Regions from separate parts of the Paenibacillus sp. FSL P4-0184 genome, predicted to be linked through region 4. Evidence: riboswitches for the same ligand, from Rfam matches in the RefSeq annotation. Region 4 holds a riboswitch; each other region holds the start of a gene.

Region 1 (3,169 bases), on a different contig from region 4:
TGGAGACAGCTGGAGGAAGCGGGGATGGCAGAATCATCTTATCTGGCCACCGGCCGCAGCCAAGTAGAAATGATACAAAGCCAACTGGGAAGTCATGTGCCGATTATCGTTGAACCGGAGCGTCGGGATACTTTTCCGGCTATCGCCTTAACAGCTACCTATCTTTATTCAGTGGCAGGTGTTTCTCCAGCGGAGACGGTAGCAATATTGCCTGTTGACCCTTATGTAGAAGCATCCTTTTTCGATACCATAGCTATGCTTGAGGGGACCATGCTGGAAAGTGGAGCAAATCTGGCACTAATGGGTGTTGTTCCTGAACATGCCTCAGAGAAATACGGATATATTATTCCTACCACCGAAGAGGCGGGGGGAAATGGTTTTATGAAGGTGAGTCATTTTCAAGAGAAACCAGACCGCATACAAGCAGAACAGCTCATCGAGCAAAATGCATTGTGGAATTGTGGAGTGTTTGCCTTCCGCTTAGGGTACTTGTTAGATATTTTGCAGCGTAAAGGGTTGCCTTTAGGATATGAAGAATTGCAGAAGCAGTATAAGCTATTGTCTTCCATCAGCTTTGATTATGAAGTGGTAGAGAAAGAAGAACATATTGTAGTACAGCCGTATGATGGATTCTGGAAGGATCTTGGAACGTGGAATACGCTGACAGAGGAAATGAGTAGCAAACATGTAGGAAAAGGTTTTGTAACGGCGGATTCTGAGGGGACTTGCTTGATTAATGAGCTGGATATTCCGATTACGGTAATTGGTGCGAAGGATCTGATCATTGCGGCTAGCCCGGATGGGATTCTAGTTACCCATAAAGCTGAGAGCCCGCGGATTAAAGAAGTGCTGAAGACCTTTGAACAAAGACCGATGTACGAGGAACGCCGCTGGGGCCATTACAAAGTTATTGATTATGTGAAATATGATGAAGGCAATGAAGTGCTGACCAAACGGATTTTTATATCCGAGGGGAATAATATCAGCTATCAATTACATCGCAAGCGTAGTGAAATTTGGACAATCGTCAGCGGCGAAGCAAGTATTGTGCTGAATGAGAAAAAACATAATGTGAAGGCTGGGGACGTGGTACGTATACCGGAAGGAACGAAGCACGCGATCCTTGCTTTGACGGATGTCGAGTTTATAGAGGTACAGACGGGTTCTGAATTAGTAGAAGAAGATAACATTCGTATTACTTTAGACTGGAATGATATAGAACTACAACAATTCATTTCATAGGTCTAACCTATCTATTTAACCAATCCAAAATTTCTTGAAACAGGTAAATTGACTCAATTATCAAAAAAAGTCATAAAAACACTAAATATATCATTAATTGTCGTCGATACTTACGGTAAGAGAGATTATTTCTCTTAAATTGAAAAGGCAAACCTATCGAAAGGTAGGGACGCAAAGCTATAGGGCCTTCGAAAGAGTGGCAGCCTGGCTACCGAAAGGGAGATTATTTTGAAAGCTTACCGTACGTATCGATTATTTGGCGCATTTCTGTCACTCGTCTTGTTTCTGACTGCACTTCCGCTTACTGTTGGAATTTCGCCGTCTGTTGTCATAGCTGCTTCAAATTCTGGAACGCCAGTTACCCCAGGAGCCTCACCTGAAGCCGTAAAGCTGCTTAACTATTTTTACTCGATCTCAGGAAAAGGTATTATTGCTGGTCAACATGACTATTTAGAAAGTCCAGATGAAATTAACAATATGCTGAAGGGAACCAGCGGACAATATGCCGCTCTTCACGGTTATGAACTGGGCGCGATCAGCGGTCAGTCAGAAGGAACGATGACCTGGCAGCGTCAAAATGTGGTGAACAGCGCCATCAACTGGAATAAAGCGGGCGGGATCGTAGCTATGACTTTTCATGCTAACCTGCCGGGCACCTCTTATGACTGGGATAATGTGAAAAAAACACTTAGTCAGAATGAGTTCGATAGTTACGTTACACCGGGTACCAAGCAATATAACAGTCTGATCGCTGAACTTGATAAGGTGGCAGTCTCTTTAAAAAGCTTGCGCGATGCCAATGTTCCGGTGCTTTGGAGACCCTATCATGAAATGAACGGGAACTGGTTCTGGTGGGGGAAGAAAAATAACTTTTCTAAACTTTGGAATATTATGTATGACCGTTTTGTTAACGTTCATAAATTAAATAATTTGTTATGGGTATGGAGTCCGAATGCTCCCAATGTTTGGTCAGATCCTTATGCGCTAACTTATCCAGGTGCTGATAAAGTAGATATTCTGGCAGTAGATATATACGAAAATGATTACCAGCAAAAATACTATGACAGCTTGTTGAGTCTAGCCGCAGGCAAACCGATTGCGATCGGGGAGAATGGTGAAATGCCTAATCTGGAGAAGCTTCAGCAATCACAAAGTAAATGGACGTATATGATGAGCTGGGGAAAAATGCTTTACGAGAATAACAGTGCAGACACAATCAAAACATTTATGAATAGCAACTACACCCTGACCAGAGATAAATTAAATACTGGTCTGGCACCGACACCTAGCGCTGCACCAGCGCCGGCACCTCCCGAAGAAGATGGTGAGGCAGCCATTCCTCTTGCGAAGGGGCTTGCAGGAGAATATTACAACAACATACAGCTATCGGGAACAGCAGCTCTTACTAGAACTGATGCAATTATCGATTTCAATTGGCGGCAAGGATCGCCGGATGCCGCCCTCGGGATTGATCGTTTCTCCATACGTTGGAGCGGTAAAATTAAGCCATTTTATGATGAGCAATATACATTTTACACTACCTCAGATGATGGCATCCGTGTGTGGGTGAATGGGCAATCCGTGATTGATAGTTGGACTAAGCAAAGTGGTACTGAGCGTAAGGGGAATATAACGCTGAAGGCTGGTCAGCTATACGATATCAAGGTGGAGTATTACGAAAATGAAGGCGATGCGAGAGTCCGCTTGATGTGGGAAAGTGCTAGTCAAGCTAAAGAGACAGTTCCAGCAAGTGCACTTTATCTTCCGGATGTCTCCTGATTGATGAAAATTACAGGTCGATCCTTAGTGGCTCTGCGTTATTGCAGAGCTACTAAGCTATAGTCCTCATTAGGTCAGAAGACGATTGTCCGATAACAGGTATGTTTATTTAGCACCTGTGGAGGCAGTACAGCTACCGAAAGGAGGA
Region 2 (3,169 bases), on a different contig from region 4:
TGGATTCCTTCCTGGATCCATTTACTCAACATGATACATACTGATTTAAACACCATTAAATCTAATTTCACAATAAAGCGATTCCTCTCAAATATGGGGATAAATACTGCAGGAGATATAAGTCCTTTCTGAGGATCATTCCATCTAACCAATGCCTCAGCGCCATGAAAACTGTTCACTCGCAGATCCATTTTCGGTTGTAAATATACTATAAATTCACCATTTGTCATGGCAGCATCCATCTTTCTTACGATGTCTTGCTCTTCGTGTATCTGCAATAACAATTGTTCGTCAAAGAAAGTGCATGAGCTCTTGTATCCACCTTTAATGGACTTACAAGCGATTCCTGCTCGGTCAATACATGTGAGGATATCGCTCTGACGATCATCTATACAGTAAATTCCACAATTAATCACTAGCCTAAAACCTTCTTCATTTCCAAATGTATAGTCGCTCATTTGTTCAGTAAGTACTTGTATACGGATGATTAATTCCGCCTTATTATCATACGAAGTGAAAAGAATAAAACGATCACCCCCTAAGCGTCCAATGACATCCTCGTCTAATGTGTTTGCTGTTAAGCTATTAGCCACTTGAATCAAAATGCTATTTCCTTCATGAAAACCGACAATTTCATTTATGTATTTAAATTGTTCAATATCAAATTGCAACACAGCAAACTTTGTATTCGGTTTCTCTTTAAGTAAATACTGAGCATCTTTAACAAATTTATTAGTTCTAGAAAGATGTGTTAACTCATCCTCAAAGGCAATCCTCTCCATCTGTTTCCTAATTTTGCTCTTATTTAATAGAATGTTTACAAATATGATCAATAATAAGACAAACATGATTACACATAATAGAAAAGTCGCCTGGCTCATTTGAGACGCTTTGGCCATGATCACATCTTTCGGTATCACGGAGAGAATATACCAGTCCTCAACCCCCTGGATGCCCGAATAGCCAACCATTTTGCTATCTCCGTTAATCCAAAATATTCCTACTCCAGATTTTTTTGCGGTTATGTTCTCTTTAAAGATTTGCAGTTGTTTCTTATTTCTAGAATCAATACTTATACTTTCGAATATGTTATCAATGGACTTATCCTCTTCGAGATTCTTCGATTGGATAATGACTTGTCCCTTTTGATCAATGATTTGAGAATAACCATGACCTTTAAAAAAAGAAACTGCAAGAGCATCATAAAGATCCTGTGTATATCTGCTGGCAGATAAAGCACCCTTCACTTCACCTTTAAACTTAAGTGGACTATTGATCGTAATAATTTCTTTATTGGAGATCTTATCTAAGAATGGATCAGAAATACTGCTAATACCCTGCAGAGCTTTTTGAAACCCTACTTCATCTGATACATCAAACATTGTCCCATCCGATGCGTAAGCTTTACCATCTGGGCTGTTGATGCTAATTCGAATAAAATTATATTTTTTATCAAAGTGATGCAGATATTTTTTGGTCTTATCCCAATCCATATAATTGATTTCCGAAATAGAATCAGCAATTCCATCTAATGAATCTAATCCACCCTGTATCATATTTCCAACCGATTTACTCGCATGTATCGTAGCTTCTGATGTAGCAGCAACCGCTTCTTGCTCATAAGAGTTAGCAGTCCATTTTATGAAATAGTAAGAACACCCCCAAAATATCAACGTTGCCATTATGACGAGGCCTATCATTCTCCATACTCTCAGTGGTTGTGTCTGATCCATGTACTATCATCCTTTTTCCGATTTATTACGTTTTTTTATTAGAAAACGAGCAAAAAAAAGCCGCTATCAGAATGATAACGGCTGCATATGCATCAAAAAATAAGAGCATGAAACTCCCACTGCATGCAACCGGCTGTCATATCTATAAATAGATTTAGACCCTATGGCTTTGTGTCCCTATTTTTCAATAGGTTTACCAATATTTTGTTTTCACTATTACTAGTCCTAAATACTCTATTAAAAATATGTTACCTCCAAAAGACCTATTTCCGCTGTGATTTAATTTTTTTGAATGGGAAATTTTTCACAAACGTCAATGTTAACTTTAATATAATATTTATTAATGTAAAGCAACAATTCTGCGAACAATTATAAAATTAGATACTAAAGCCCAATGTAACATATATATATGTCACATTGGGACTTACTTCTCAACACGAACTATGTTTGTCTTACAAACGCATAACGAAGAACAGCTTCTTCTAAAATATCAATCCCCATAATGATATCATCCAAGTCTGTATATTCATTAGGATGATGACTAAGTCCATCTACAGAAGGAACAAAGATAAGCCCTACTGGGCAAAGTTTGTTCATGTTCATGGCATCATGCCCTGCCCCACTAATCATCCGTTGACTCGATATCCCCTTCTCTTCACAAATGGATTCTAGAACATGAGTGATCTCATCCGATAATAGGACTGGTTCCTCGGAGATGATTTCCGTACTCGCAATTTCAAGTTGTCTGCTCTCTTGTACTGAGGCTATCGTCTGATACAAATGGTCTAACACACGTTGCCTGGATGCCACGGAAGTAGATCTGATATCAATTTTAGTTTCCACTTCTCCCGGAACCACGTTCATGGCTCCATTTAAGATTTCTATCACCCCGAGCGTCGCAACCGTTCCAAATTCTTGTTCGAGTTTGGCTGCTTTTTCAAGCTCTAACGCTATTTCAGAAGCACCCAGAAAAGCATCTCTTCTCATATTCATAGGTGTCGTTCCGGAGTGAGATGCTTTCCCTGATATTTGAATATGAAGCCTCACGGGCGCAGCAATTCCAGTCACAATTCCAATTCTTTTATTATTGTTTATTAAGACAGGACCTTGCTCAATATGTAATTCGAAAAACGCTTTTAATTCCTCATTAACTCTACTCGCCTGATCTATACTGTTATAATCAAGTGCACATAGCGAAAATGCCTTTTCCATTGTAATACCGTCTTTGTCCTTCAAAGACCTATATTTCTCCTTCTGAAATAACCCTGACATTATTTTGCTGCCTACTGTTGAAATACCAAAACGCGAGGATTCTTCACAGGCAAATGAGATAATTTCGATCGGATGATCCGTTTCAATCCCTTTTTCGTTTAGACGTTTGATCACTTCCAAAGCAGCCGTTACACCTACTACCCCATCGTACTTCCCACCTTGGT
Region 3 (3,169 bases), on a different contig from region 4:
AGGCGATGTGATCACCTTTAGAAATGAAGAAAACCTGCTCATTACTCACCGTGTTGTAGAAGCAACAATGAACAACGCTACTGGTGAAGCCATGTATCGCACGAAAGGCGATAACAATGATGCGCCTGATATGAACCCTACCAGTTCCACGAATGTTGTAGCTGAGTATACCGGGGTCACCGTACCTTACGTAGGTTACGCTATGAATTTCGCAGTTTCCAAAGCTGGAAGTGTTGTGCTCATGATTGTACCAGGCTTGATGCTCCTGCTCTATGCCCTGTATTCATCATGGAAGGCTGTAGCTGCACTCGAAAAGAAAAATGCTGCTATACTTCCCACCTCTCCACCTCCAACTGAAATACAGTAATCCGTTGATTGTCCGCTTCCGCTTACGAACCGGAAGTTACAATATATAACTTTTATAAAAAACCACAAAAACCGAGGAGGAATTTTAATTATGGGTATCAAGAAAACATTGGGTCTTGGCGTAGCATCAGCAGCACTGGGTTTATCATTGATTGGTGGAGGAACTTTCGCTTACTTTAGCGACACTGCAACAAGTACCTCTACATTCGCAGCTGGTACACTGGATTTGAACTCTGACCCATCTGTTATCGTTAATCTGGATAAATTGAAACCAGGTGATACTATCAAAAGAGATTTCAAACTGAATAATGATGGTAACATCGATATCGGCTCTATTGTTCTCAAAACAAAATACTCCGTTAATGACGTGGGTGGTAACAACAATGGTGTTGATTTAGGTAAATTCATTAAAGTTAAATTCCTGCAAAATAAGGACAAGAGCGGTAACATTATTCCGGATATTGTAGTTTATGAAACAACACTGGCTGATTTGCAAAATTCAACACCTGATCTCGTAGAAAAATTGCCGTTCATAGGCAATGAAGCATCCGGTATTAAAGCAGGTACATCTGATAGCTTCACCGTTAAGTTCGAATTTGTGGATGACGGTAAAGATCAGAACATTTTCCAAAAAGATGTGTTGACACTGACTTGGGATTTCTTTGCTAAACAAGCCAGAGGAACTGACTACTAATCTAATAAGTCTTCCATTCGAAGAGCAGCAGATTCTTATTCCGGAAAACGGATAAGTAGATGCTGCTTTTCTCTTTACAATAAACTTTGTCGAATTTAATGATATTTGCTATACTAATAACAAAAATAACGGAGGGGCGTCAGCATAGTGCCACAAAATATGGGCCAACGTATCCAGCATCTCCGCCTAGAAAAGGGATTGTCCCTATCTGAGCTTGCGGACAGAGCGGATGTTGCTAAGTCGTATCTTAGCAATGTGGAGAGAAACATCCAATCCAATCCTTCAATCCAGTTTATCGAAAAGATCGCCGATGCGCTTCAGGTATCCATCCACGCTTTGCTCTATGGAGAACCTAATGATGCTGAGGAGTCACCTTTAGATTCGGAATGGTTCCGATTGGTGCAGGAAGCTATGGCCTCAGGCATAAGCAAACGCGAATTCAAGGAGTTTCTGGACTACCAGAAATGGCGCCTTGATCAGAAGGATTAATATTCCACCTGACCTGATAAGATCCTCTTCTACTCATACTATTAAACATAAACGCCTTCGCCCTCCTACCATGGACCGCGAAGGCGTTTGAATTCTAGCAGAATATAAGGACCAAGTCTGAAACTTATAGATTCTTATATAAAGAAAAAGAGCACAGCGATAACTCGCTGTGCTCTTTTGATATCTAATGCTCTGAATGTATCACTGCACGGCTTGCACAGTCTTCTCATGAAAGAAGCGACGAATTTCATCTGCCTTTATGCCAGCCTTCTTAGCTGCTAATAATAAATGGACCCACTCTACGTCTAGATCAATGACCTGCTGTTCTCTGTTGCTTCCCTGGTTGGACTTGTCCAAAAAATCTCCTCCTAAGATTTTAGTCCCCAGGCAATCCGGCTGTCATAGTATTTCTACCTTAGACCCGCGACTTTGTGCCCCTGCCTTTCGGCAGGTTTACCTTTTACTGGACCCTTTACACGAAAGGATCTACTTTGAATATATGAAAATCGCTAACTGCAATAACATTATACTATACTAAAGTGGAAAAGTGTGTCGATTTCTGATTAGTTTTTCCATTAAAAAACAAAAAATAGAAGCGCTTTTGTGCGATAACTTGTCCTTTTAACACGATACTCGTCCTATTCATAAAATTAATTAAGCCGATAGAATGATACTTCCTTCCCTATTAGTTAAAAATAAGGATATTAGAATCATTTTAGTGGGCCTTAGGAATGGGTAATGAGAAGAAACAGCGTTCTTTTCATTAGAACAAGCTAACCCATACCATTTTGCGAACGTATTGGACGAAAGAAAGAATTGATTACACGTGTGGAAAGTAGCACAATAAGATGAGAAATGAAACCGCAATCATCACAGCTCCAGTAAGCGTTGACACAAAATGTCACGTATGGAGTTCATCCGTTAAGGAGGATGTATTCATGGCAGCCAAAGAGCCCTATAACGAATCCATTTGGAGTAAGTATTACGGACCCAATTTAGGCTACATTCAAGAAAGATATGAACAGTTTGTGAAAGATCCTTCCACCGTAGAGAATAATTATCGCGAGCTTTTTACAAATTCGGGTCCCCCACCCCTAACACCGGATAGCGAACCGGCTCCACAGCCTCGCATTTCGGGAGACACCGAATGGCTTAGAAAGGCAGTAAGAGCTTCCAAGCTAATCGCTAATATTCGTATATATGGCCATATGGCCGCTGATATTGATCCGCTTGAGCGCGATCACAATCCCATGGCTAAATATCTTGAACTCGAAACCTATGAGCTGACTCGTGAGGATCTGCTCGCACTACCTGCCACGCTCATTTGGGAGAATGCGCCGAATGATGTGCATACCGGATGGGATGCAGTTCAGCGTATGCGTCAGGCTTACACCAAGACAATCGCCTATGAATTCGGGCATGTGCATGAAGAACAAGAACTGAAATGGTTGAACAGACAGGCAGAATCCACAAGCTCACCAGCGCCTTTAAATAATGCAGAACGTAAAGAGCTGCTAAACCGCCTGATCCAAGTAGAGCAATTCGAAACCTTCCTTCACAAAACCTTTGTGGGTCAGAAGCGTTTCAGCTTGGAAGGCAATGACGCTCTCGTACCGATGC
Region 4 (3,169 bases):
CAACAATCATTGCATGGATTATGGTGCCCCGGGTCTGGTTCGGACGTTACGAGTTCTGGACCGTAATGGAATCGACCACACGGGAACAGCTAAATCATTAGAAGAATCCAAGAGAACACTTATTAAAAACGTCAAAGGAATTACGATTGGCATCCTCTCCTACACAGCAGGAACTAACCGAATTCCTGTACCAGTGAGTAAGCCGTGGCTGGTTAATCGGATATCTACGCCCAAGATCATTAAGGAGATTCGAGATTTAAAAAAGAAAGTCGATCTAGTCTTGATTTATCTGCATTTCGGAAGCGAATATCGTTACACTCCAAACAAGAGGCAAAAAGAGCTGGTCAATCTCTTCTTTAAAAATGGCGCCGACATCATACTGGGGTCTCACCCACATGTTCTTCAACCGTTAGCGCTTCGTGGAAAAAAACAATTCGTTATTTACTCATTGGGGAATTTTGTTTCTACTAAACTAATGAATATTCCTTATACACAAAGCGGTATCATACTTACGCTTAAAATAAAGAAGGATGAAAAAGGAAACACGAGTATAACTAACGTAGGTTACATCCCGACTTGTGTAGATCGAAGAATAAAAAGTGGCAGGAAAATTACAGAGATCATCCCCATCCGCGACGCATTAAAGAGAAGCGACACCGACATAAAAACAGAGCGGCGAAATCTCATGAATCGAATGTTGAAGCATACGACATCAATCTTAAAGAGGGAATAGAAACGTTATTAAAATAGAGAATACAGCAAAAAGCGCTGTTCTACAGAACAGCGCTTTTTGCTCAATATGATATCGACCTTATTATTCTAGTTCGGCCGGTTTTACAATGGTTGTACCTTTGTTATTCTTGGAATATTTAGCTTCGATTTTCGTGTTGTATGTATCTTTTTCTCCGTCACTTGTCAGTACATAACTCAGATCGACTGTCAGCTTTTCCGTTTGCCAGGTCTTAGTATTAACGAATAATTTCCAAGTTACGCTTTTAGGTTGAACAGTCTCTCCATCCCATAGGTTCTCCTGGTCATAGAGTTTGATTATTCCCTTAGCTGCTGTCGGATCAGTTACCGTGAACTGCAGGACAGTCTGTGCGCCAGCAGTGCTGACTTTCATAGATTTTTTATAATTTTTAACCGAATCAAGCATGGAAACAGGATCGTATTGACCTTTGGAGTAAAAAGAATCCCACTCCATCTTCTCCAGTGCAATCCAATACTGTGCATCGGGATCGATTGGCTCGCCGTCATCGTCGTAACCTTCATCTTCAGATTCATCGATCAGTTCACTTCCGTCTACAAGATAGTAAAACTCCTTGTCATTGGCATATAGACTGTACGATGTATCTAAAAGACTACTATCAACGGTGCCAGCTGCAGCAAAATTCGGCAGTCGATTAATATCCAGCTTCAGTGTGTTAGTGTTGCTGATACGTACCCCACCGCTCTGAATATCCTGTTTTTTGATCACATCTAAGTGAAAATTCTTTATTGCTTTAGAGGCTGCCGTTACTTTGCTAATCATTTGATCCGCGGTTACTGCTGTTGTGGTAGCTGCAGACACGACTTCAGGATTAGACATCCATCCGATCGTTCCGGACAGCAATAAAGCACCTACTGCCAAACTAGTACCTATTGTTTTGAAAAAACTGTTCATGTACTTCCCCTTTCGGCCCCTTGCGATAATGTAACGCCGTATAGGTCGAAATAATAAAAGAGCTCAAAATAGACTACATATTCTTAGAGCTATCCTTTATGCTTCATAAGACATCCCTATGGCGGCCTGGCGATCATTTCCTTCTGTCGAAAGGCTTTAGACCCATGGCTTTGTGTCATCATCTTTCGATGATTTTACCTTTAACGCGGACATTCAATTAGTTTTATAGATTACGGACGCATGTCCCACCGCTAATTTTATCATGGTTATAATTACCTGTAAACGACTTATCTTCCATTCGAATTCGCTATGATACTCAGAAGAAATACTACAATCAAAATGAAAAATGAACGATTACATACGCTTATAAGTCTTATTAATGAGAACAGCAAAGACAGGGGGTGCAGCAAAATGAGTGACCGGGAAATTTTCGAGCTCTATAAAGAACAAGTATATTATTTTTGTTACTACTTAATGAAAAATCAGGCAGATGCGGAGGATATTTCCCAAGAGGTATTTGTAAAAGTTATCTTAGCGGATAAGTCGAAGGTAAGAAACTTGAAAGCTTGGATTTTACGAATTGCTTCGAATGAGTGCAACAGTGTGATCAAAAGGCGTAAGACGGGGTGGATGAAAGAAGTACGTAATTATTTACTATCCAGGTCTGAGGAATCAAACCCTGTAGAAAAACGTTTGGATCGACAGGAAACTAAAAAAGAATTACAAGGGTTATACAGTCAGCTTTCTGACAAAATCAGAATGGTAGTAGTCCTTCGTTTTATAAACGAATTGACTGTACCCGAGATCTCTAAAGTTATGAGCATACCCGAAGGAACTGTAAAATCCAGACTGAACAAGGGACTTAAAATACTAAATAGAATGGGTGGAACCCAACTAAAGGAGCTGAATAGTAATGAGTCTCTATATTGAAAAAGATAAACATATTCCCCGACCGGATTATGATTTGATGTGGACTGCCATAGAACAAGAAGCATATACACGTCAAAGAAATCTGCATTCCTCCCAGAATACTCCTAGGTCTAATAAAAAGGTTATTCCTATCAGTATTGTCTTCTCTTGCCTCTTACTTGTAGCCATTCCTGTATTCGCTAGTATGACGATTAATTGGGATAAAATTGGTGGTCGAAGTGTGAGCAATGCATTAAATAATGGCATCGGTCAACAGTATAATCTTCAAGCTTCCAGTTCAGGAGTAACAATGAATTTGAACGGTGTTGTAACTGACGGAGAAAAAATGAAAATGCTGTTATCACTTGATACTAAATCTGATCTATCCCAATATACTGGATTTGCTACAGAAGAAAACACTATGACTAGTGAATCCGGTGCCAAGGCAAAGGTATACGGTTATTTAGAATACGATCCTGAAAGCCAGAAACTCATTGGAGTATATGAGACACCTGATACATTAAAGGATGATAAAAAGGACTACAGGTTTGAAGCACGGAATCTCATTTTTTACAGTGATCGGAATATTCCCTTACA

What was found. Region 4 has a riboswitch for cyclic di-GMP ahead of MKY52_RS22895 (DUF6612 family protein). Riboswitches for the same ligand answer to the same signal wherever they lie in the genome.
Region 1: linked by a shared signal. The riboswitch ahead of MKY52_RS04435 (glycosyl hydrolase) and the one ahead of MKY52_RS22895 (DUF6612 family protein) in region 4 are both predicted to bind cyclic di-GMP.
Region 2: linked by a shared signal. The riboswitch ahead of MKY52_RS03980 (bifunctional diguanylate cyclase/phosphodiesterase) and the one ahead of MKY52_RS22895 (DUF6612 family protein) in region 4 are both predicted to bind cyclic di-GMP.
Region 3: linked by a shared signal. The riboswitch ahead of MKY52_RS07295 (anti-repressor SinI family protein) and the one ahead of MKY52_RS22895 (DUF6612 family protein) in region 4 are both predicted to bind cyclic di-GMP.

The regions. Positions count from the first base shown of each region.
Region 1 is NZ_JBBORN010000001.1:1,037,605-1,040,773, reverse strand. It holds gene MKY52_RS04440 (sugar phosphate nucleotidyltransferase) at 1-1,242, shown strand, start outside; cyclic di-GMP riboswitch class I at 1,379-1,458, shown strand; gene MKY52_RS04435 (glycosyl hydrolase) at 1,471-3,021, shown strand.
Region 2 is NZ_JBBORN010000001.1:926,681-929,849, forward strand. It holds gene MKY52_RS03980 (bifunctional diguanylate cyclase/phosphodiesterase) at 1-1,733, opposite strand, end outside; cyclic di-GMP riboswitch class I at 1,855-1,941, opposite strand; gene MKY52_RS03985 (Zn-dependent hydrolase) at 2,175-3,169, opposite strand, start outside.
Region 3 is NZ_JBBORN010000001.1:1,701,947-1,705,115, forward strand. It holds gene sipW (signal peptidase I SipW) at 1-367, shown strand, start outside; gene MKY52_RS07285 (TasA family protein) at 458-1,060, shown strand; gene MKY52_RS07290 (helix-turn-helix domain-containing protein) at 1,220-1,549, shown strand; gene MKY52_RS07295 (anti-repressor SinI family protein) at 1,751-1,906, opposite strand; cyclic di-GMP riboswitch class I at 1,933-2,017, opposite strand; gene MKY52_RS07300 (2-oxoglutarate dehydrogenase E1 component) at 2,488-3,169, shown strand, end outside.
Region 4 is NZ_JBBORN010000002.1:257,963-261,131, reverse strand. It holds gene MKY52_RS22900 (CapA family protein) at 1-733, shown strand, start outside; gene MKY52_RS22895 (DUF6612 family protein) at 815-1,663, opposite strand; cyclic di-GMP riboswitch class I at 1,781-1,872, opposite strand; gene MKY52_RS22890 (RNA polymerase sigma factor) at 2,075-2,593, shown strand; gene MKY52_RS22885 (DUF4179 domain-containing protein) at 2,577-3,169, shown strand, end outside.